Linked DNA regions of Halorhodospira halochloris. The protein of the gene in region 1 interacts with the protein of each later gene in a pairwise test. Links are inferred from orthologs where the notes say so. Each region holds a gene or a part of one and is shown on either strand. Other genes may lie near its edges.

Evidence for each region. Proteins that work in one complex are often made in the same cells at the same time.
Region 2: the proteins of ftsB (region 1) and ftsL interact in binary tests that used the Escherichia coli proteins (3 or more experiments, as listed by UniProt). The link is inferred for Halorhodospira halochloris from one-to-one orthologs.

Annotation. Positions count from the first base shown.
Region 1 is NZ_AP017372.2:825,367-828,233, forward strand. Bases 129-2,867 are described here. They hold ftsB (cell division protein FtsB), read left to right. Parts: upstream 129-1,229; coding sequence 1,230-1,505; downstream 1,506-2,867. Other genes in these bases: eno (phosphopyruvate hydratase), read left to right, coding at 129-1,204; ispD (2-C-methyl-D-erythritol 4-phosphate cytidylyltransferase), read left to right, coding at 1,507-2,214; ispF (2-C-methyl-D-erythritol 2,4-cyclodiphosphate synthase), read left to right, coding at 2,208-2,708; truD (tRNA pseudouridine(13) synthase TruD), read left to right, coding at 2,705-2,867. Also shown: more of eno, read left to right, coding at 1-128. UniProt on the Escherichia coli protein: Essential cell division protein. May link together the upstream cell division proteins, which are predominantly cytoplasmic, with the downstream cell division proteins, which are predominantly periplasmic.
Region 2 is NZ_AP017372.2:2,002,232-2,006,599, reverse strand. The notes cover bases 1-2,950. They hold ftsL (cell division protein FtsL), read left to right. Parts: upstream 1-1,314; coding sequence 1,315-1,587; downstream 1,588-2,950. Other genes in these bases: HH1059_RS09150 (peptidoglycan D,D-transpeptidase FtsI family protein), read left to right, coding at 1,671-2,950; rsmH (16S rRNA (cytosine(1402)-N(4))-methyltransferase RsmH), read left to right, coding at 332-1,318; mraZ (division/cell wall cluster transcriptional repressor MraZ), read left to right, coding at 1-317. In the rest of the region: more of HH1059_RS09150, read left to right, coding at 2,951-3,341; HH1059_RS09145 (UDP-N-acetylmuramoyl-L-alanyl-D-glutamate--2,6-diaminopimelate ligase), read left to right, coding at 3,334-4,368. UniProt on the Escherichia coli protein: Essential cell division protein. May link together the upstream cell division proteins, which are predominantly cytoplasmic, with the downstream cell division proteins, which are predominantly periplasmic.

The DNA of each region.
Region 1 (2,867 bases):
TGATGATGGCAGTTTTGGCCGTGCCGCGGTTCCCTCTGGTGCTTCGACCGGTAGCCGTGAGGCGGTGGAGCTGCGTGATGGTGAGGGGCGCTATGCCGGCAAGGGGGTCGGCCGTGCTGCTGATCATGTAACTACCAGCATAAACAAAGCGTTACGGGGTCATGACGCCAATGATCAGCAGGGTCTTGACCAGCTTATGATTGAGCTTGATGGCACCCCTAACAAGAGCAATTTGGGGGCTAACGCCATCCTTGCAGCATCTATGGCAGTTGCCCGAGCTGCTGCAAATAGTCGCGGGATTTTACTGTTTCGCCATCTGCATGAGCAAGGTGTCGAGCCCAAATTACCCGCCCCTATGATGAACATCCTCAACGGCGGTGAGCACGCCGACAATAATGTCGATATCCAAGAATTCATGATCATGCCGCTCGGCTTTGAGCGCTTCAGTGAGGCCCTGCGCTGTGGCGCAGAGATTTTCCATGCCTTGAAGAAGGTTCTCGGTGATCGTGGCCTGGCTACTAGTGTGGGTGATGAAGGCGGCTTTGCCCCCAATCTCGATTCTAATCAGGCGGCGCTAGAAGTGGTAATGGAGGCGATCGACCGAGCTGGGTATCGCGCCGGCGATGATGTGGTGTTGGCGTTAGATGTTGCAAGCTCTGAGATCTATGATAGCGGCGTCTATCGCCTTGCCTCCGAGCAGCGTGATTTCGATGCAGCTGGGTTTGCCGACTATCTGGCTGATTTAGTCGACAGATTCCCCATAGTATCGATCGAGGACGGCATGGATGAGTCTGACTGGGACGGTTGGAAGTTGCTTACTGAGCGTCTCGGCAATAAGGTTCAATTGGTTGGTGACGATCTGTTTGTTACTAATCCAAAGATTCTGCAGAAAGGGATAGATTTAGGTATAGCCAATTCGATCCTCATCAAGCTCAATCAGATTGGCACCGTAACCGAAACCCTTGAAGCGATCCGCATTGCGGATAACGCCGGCTATACCTCTGTTGTTTCTCACCGTTCAGGCGAAACCGAGGATGTTACTATTGCCGATCTGGCGGTAGCTACCCGTGCTACGCAGATTAAAACCGGTTCATTGAGCCGCTCCGACAGGGTGGCAAAGTACAATCAATTGCTGCGCATAGAGGAAGAGCTTGCGTGCGATGCCTGCTACCTTGGTCGTGAGGCGTTAAAGCCGCGCGGCTAAAGTTAGCTTCGGCGGGGAGGATGTGTTGCGCTGGGTTATAGGCGCTCTGGCGTTGTTGTTAGCATTGCTGCAATTTCAGCTATGGTTCGGTCCGGGGAGCGTGCCAACCCTAATCGAATTGCATAGTAGCCTGGATGAGCAACGTCAGGCAAATGAGCGAGCTCAGGCACGCAACGACGCCTTGGCCGCGGAGGTAGAAGATCTGAAAGAGGGTCTTGATGCCTTGGAGGAGCGCGCCCGTTACCAGCTTGGCATGATCCGTGAGGATGAAACTTTTTATCAGGTGATCGAGGAAGATTGACTTGAGATTGTGGGCGGTTATTCCGGCAGCCGGTGTGGGGCGGCGTATGGGCGGCGGTCAACCTAAGCAGTATCGAGAACTGCTAGGTAGGCCTGTGATTGAGTGGGTTATCGAACGGCTATTAGGCCACAGCAGGGTTGCGGGAGCGGTGGTTGCTGTAGCTGCGCACGACCCTTATTGGGATAGGCTTGATTTCGCCACTACAAAGCCCGTAAAGCGCGTTGACGGGGGAGCAGAAAGGCAGGATTCAGTACTGGCTGCCCTAGATCATGTGGTCGAGCTAGGTGGAGATGATGACTGGGCGCTGGTGCATGATGCAGTCAGGCCGTGTCTGAGTGAAGAAGAGCTCGACCGGCTGATCAGCTTGGGCACCAGTAATGACCATGGCGCTCTGTTAGCCAAACCGGTGGCAGATACACTCAAGCGCAGTGAAGGGTCGCAGGTTGCGGCGACTGTACCGCGAGACTCCCTATGGCAGGCCCAGACTCCGCAGCTGTTCCCTGTGGTTTTGCTGCGTGAGGGCCTTGGTGATGCCCGTAGTGCTGGTGTACGCGTCACTGATGAAGCGCAGGCAGTTGAACGCCTGGGAGGTAAGCCTCTGTTGGTTCCTGGGGATCCTGCCAACCTCAAGATAACCCAACCGGAGGATTTCGATCTCGCTGCAGCGATACTTAAATCGCGGCGCGATTCCCACGGGGAAGAATTATAGATATGCGAATTGGTCAAGGATTTGATGTCCACAGCTTTAGCGCCGCTGGCGAGGGGTTTACCCTGGGTGGGGTATGGATCCCCTATGAGCGCTCTCTAGAGGCCCACTCCGATGGTGATGTTCTGCTGCATGCGGTTACCGATGCCCTCTTGGGTGCGGTGGGCTTAGGTGATATAGGGCATCACTTTCCTGATGATGATCCGCGCTGGAAGGGTGCCGATAGCAGTGAGCTACTAGCCAGTACCGTGATGACAGCGCGGGAAGCCGGTTGGCAGCCGGTCAATGTTGATGCAACTGTTATCGCCCAAGCACCAAAATTGGCCTGCTACATTAGCGAGATGCGCCAGAGGACTGCTAAAACCCTGGAGTTACCTGCCGAGGTGGTCAATATCAAGGCAACTACCAGTGAGAGGCTGGGTTTTACCGGTCGCGGTGAGGGTATAGCCGCTCTGGCTGTGATCCTGATGGAGCCAGCTATCAAGGCTCAGCGGTGATACCGGCGTATCCTCCTCTGCCTGGTACGGCAACAGCCCGCACCTATCCGGAAGATTTCATCGTCACCGAGGTCCTGGGGTTCACCCCCTCAGGCGACGGCGAGCATCACCTGCTGCAGCTGCGCAAGCGTGGCTGGACCACAGAGGCGGTTGCTGGCT
Region 2 (4,368 bases), 1.2 Mb from region 1 along the record:
ATCCGTTGCCAGAGTGGGAAGTCATTGAGCAAAAGCTGATCGCCTTGCCCGATATGCGCGAGAGCACTAAGCGTTTCAAGCGCTTGCTGATTGGTCATGCGCAAGAGATACAAGTAGATAACAATGGGCGCGCCTTGGTCCCGCCGCCGTTACGTGATTTCGCAGGTTTGGCTAAAAAGGTGGTTCTGATAGGCCAGGGGAATAAGCTTGAGTTATGGGATGAGGCCCGTTGGGAGCAGCGCCGTACGCAGTGGCTTGAAGAGGCCGCAGCGCCCGACGCCGAGCTCCCGGAAGATCTTGAGGGTCTCTCGCTATAGCCGCAGGGGGCGGCATGGGGTTAGCGCAGAGTCAAAATGATATGACCGATGGCGATGCAAGCAGCGGTTGCCCTGATAGGCATCAGCCGGTGCTTCTCGGGCCTGTATTGGCGGGGCTGCATATCCGTCCTGAGGGGGTATACGTCGATGCAACCTACGGTCGCGGCGGACACGCTCGAGCAATCTTAGAAAAACTATCGGACCAGGGCAGGCTGATTGTTGCCGACCGTGATCCGGAAGCCGTGGCTCATGCCCAAAAAGTGCTGGGTGGTGACGAGCGATGCGTGATTCTGCGGGTCACCTTAGCAGAGTTGCCGCAGCTGCTTGAACAGCGTGGCGAGGCCGGAATAGTAGATGGGTTGCTGGCCGACCTTGGCGTCTCTTCACCGCAGCTTGATAGCCCCCAGCGCGGTTTCTCATTCCAGCACGATGGCCCCCTTGATATGCGCATGGATCCGCAGCGCGGCGAGAGTGCAGCGCAACTGCTCGAGAGATCGACGGCGCAGGAGCTTACTAGACTAATCCGCAATTATGGCGAGGAGCGTCAAGCAGGCAGGATTGCGCGGGCAATCGTCAGAGCGCGCGAGTCCCATCAGGCCCCGCGGACTACAAGGGAGTTAGCTGGCCTTATCGAAGGGGTGATCAAAAAGCGCGAGCCTGGTCGGCATCCGGCAACCCGGACGTTTCAGGCGCTACGCATAGCCGTGAACGATGAGCTTAATGAACTCGAAGCATTTCTGGATAGAGCGATTGATCTGCTCAGCCCGGCAGGCAGGCTGGCGATAATTGCCTTTCACTCGCTGGAGGATCGGCGCGTTAAGCGCTTTATCCGCGACGCTTCTAGGTCGGGTGATCTGCCGCCTGCAGTGCCGGTGGTGCCAGAGGGTCTGCGTCCGCGTCTGTCACCCGTGGGTAAGGCTTATCGGGCCGATCAGACAGAGTTGGCCGCCAATCGTAGAGCACGGAGTGCAGTATTAAGGATCGCTGAGAGGTTGCCATGAGTCGCCAGCAAATAACTACAACAGTTCTGATCGTTGCTGTTGTATGCAGTGCCTTGGCGGTAGTTGTGGCCCAACATGAGCGGCGGGCTGGATTTGTTGCACTGCAAGATGAGCACGATCGCGCGGATAGGCTGCGGGAAGAGTGGAGCATGTTGCAACTTGAATTGAGTGCCTTGGCTGGGCATAGCCGGCTGGAGCGTATCGCGCGTAGCGAACTGGGAATGGTAACTCCGGGGCGCGATGATGTGGTGATACTCAAGCGACGCTAAGGAATAGGAGAGTGTAAGTGGCAAGAAGCAAGCGCCAGCGCAAAGATGCAGGAGGGCCGCCATTTTGGCGCCTTGCTGTCGTTATGGTGGCAACCGCCGGCGTGGTGTTGGCACTTGTGGGCAGGGCGCTTGACTTGCAGGTTCTCAATCGCGATTTTCTGCGCGACGAGGCAGAAGCTCGGCACTTGCGGACGGTCGCGATATCGGCTTACAGGGGGATGATCACTGACCGTAACGGGGCCCCTTTAGCGGTAAGCTCGCCGGTGTACTCTTCCTGGGCAAATCCGGCCGAGGTTTTGCAAGAGGAAGGAGGGGTTGCTGAACTTGCTAGGGCGCTGGGACGCTCTGAAGCGGATCTGCGCGAGTACCTTGAACGGCGCAAACAAAGGGAGTTCGTCTACCTGCGTCGCCATATGCCGCCCGATCTTAGCGCGCAGATTCGTTCACTGGACATCCCCGGAGTTAACTTGCAGCGTGAGTTGCGTCGCTTCTATCCGGCTGGTCAAACGGCAGCACAGCTAATCGGCTTTACCGATATAGATGGGCGTGGGCTGGAAGGAGTTGAGCGCGCTTTAGACGAGCCATTGAGCGGCGAACAGGGTGCCAAGCGGGTAATGCGTGATCGCCTTGGCAGGGTGATAGATGACGTTGAGCTGATCCGCGAGCCGCGTCCTGGCGAGGATGTAGAGTTATCGATCGATCGTGATATCCAGTATCTAGCCTTTCGCGAGCTAAAGCGAGCTGTCCATCGCCACCGCGCCGAGTCCGGTTCGGTTGTGGTCTTAGACGTACATACCGGCGAACTCTTGGCAGTAGCCAACAAACCATCCTTCAATCCTCACCAGCGTGCCCAAATGGATCCGGAAGCACGTCGTAACCGGGCGTTTGCTAACGCCTATGAGCCGGGGTCAGTGATTAAGCCCTTCACTATTGCCGCGGCATTGCGCAGTGGCTCAGTTTCACCGCAAGAAAGCTTCGACACGGCACCCGGGACAATGCGTGTGGGGCGCCATACGGTACGCGATCTACTGGACTATGGCGAGTTGGACTTAGCCGGAGTGATGCAGAAGTCGAGTAACGTTGGGGCGGCTAAAGTTGCCTTGCAAACCCCGCCGCGCGAGTTATGGCAGGTTATGCAGGATTTCGAGTTCGGCGCCCCTTCCGGGGTGAGCTTTGCTAGTGAGAGTGCTGGGCATCTAGATGCATCTCCGCCGCGTGGCGAGGTCAGACAAGCAACATGGTCATATGGTTATGGCATGTCTACAACTCCAGTCCAGCTTGCCCGCTCGTATGCCGCTTTGGCCAATGGTGGTGTTATTCGGCCAGTGACAATACTGCGCCAGGAAGAAGAAGTAGAGGGGCACCGGGTACTTGATGAGGATATTGCACAGCAAATTCGCAGCATGCTCGAAACTGTTATAGAGCCGGGAGGCACCGGGGTTCGTGCAAGCGTTCCCGGCTATCGCGTAGCGGGCAAAACCGGGACGGTGCGTAAGGCGGTTGCCGGGGGCTACAGCGAGGACGAGTACATAGCCATGTTCGTCGGCTATGCCCCAGCAGAAAACCCTCGCATTGCCGTCGCCGTGGTCATCGATGACCCGGCGGGTGAGGCCTATTATGGCGGTCAAGTGGCTGCGCCTGTCTTCTCAGAAGTTGCCTCAGGGGCGTTGCGCATACTCAACGTACCACCCCAGGCACCCCCATCTGGAATGCCGCGAATAGTGGCGGATTGGGAGGAGGGTCGCTATGACTAGTCGTGGGTCCTCACAAGTGGGGCTAGACTGGCTGCTCCAGCCTTGGCTGGATAAGGCGCCGGTTGCTGAAGTTAGTGGTGTATGCGCTGATAGCCGTGACATTAAACCTGGCGACCTCTTTGCAGCCCTGCTCGGTGATAGCAGGCACGGCCTTGAGTTTAGTGCTCAGGCGATTGAACAGGGCGCAGCCGCTATTGCCTGGGAGCCAGGCCAGGGGGTAAGCCTAGATACTGTGCGGCGCAAGACAGCAGATAGCGGTGTCCCATTAGTTGAAGTTCCGCAGTTGGGGTGCCGCCTCGGGAGCATAGCAGCACGCCTCTACGGCGACCCGTCGCAGCAACTCGAGGTGGCGGCGGTTACCGGTACCGACGGTAAGACATCGGTAACCCATTTTATCGCCCAGTTGCTAAGTGAGCAGAGCTCGCCTTGGGGAGTTATCGGCACTCTGGGCTATGGGTTGCCCGGGCGTCTTGAGCTATCGCGACTGACTACGCCGGATAGTGCTCAACTGCAGCAAGCCTTTTTCCATTGTCAGACGGCCGGTTGTAGCGGTGTAGCCCTAGAAGCTTCATCTCATGCCCTGGAACAGGGGCGGCTGGCTGCGGCCAAGGTAGATGTGGCTGTATTGACTCACCTTGGCCGTGATCACCTTGATTATCACGGCTCGCTCGAGGCTTATGCTGATGCCAAACGGCGACTTTTTGAGATTAATAGTCTACGCGCTCAGATAATCAACCTTGATGATGAGTTTGGCCAGAGGCTGTGTGAGCGCGCTGGTAGTGCAGTTTTTACTTATAGCCTGCACAACCCTGAGGCCGATATCTATGCGGTCAGTGTCGAGCAGCAGCCCTATGGGTCAGATATCGAATTGCGCGTGGGTAAGACCACCTATAAGACCAGTGTTCCTCTATTGGGCAGGTTCAATGTAGCCAATGCTTTGGCCGCCGTTGGCGTCGCCTTGGCACTAGGTAGGCCGTTAGAAGATGTTATCGCCAAGCTGCCAGGCCTCCAGCCTGTCGCTGGGCGG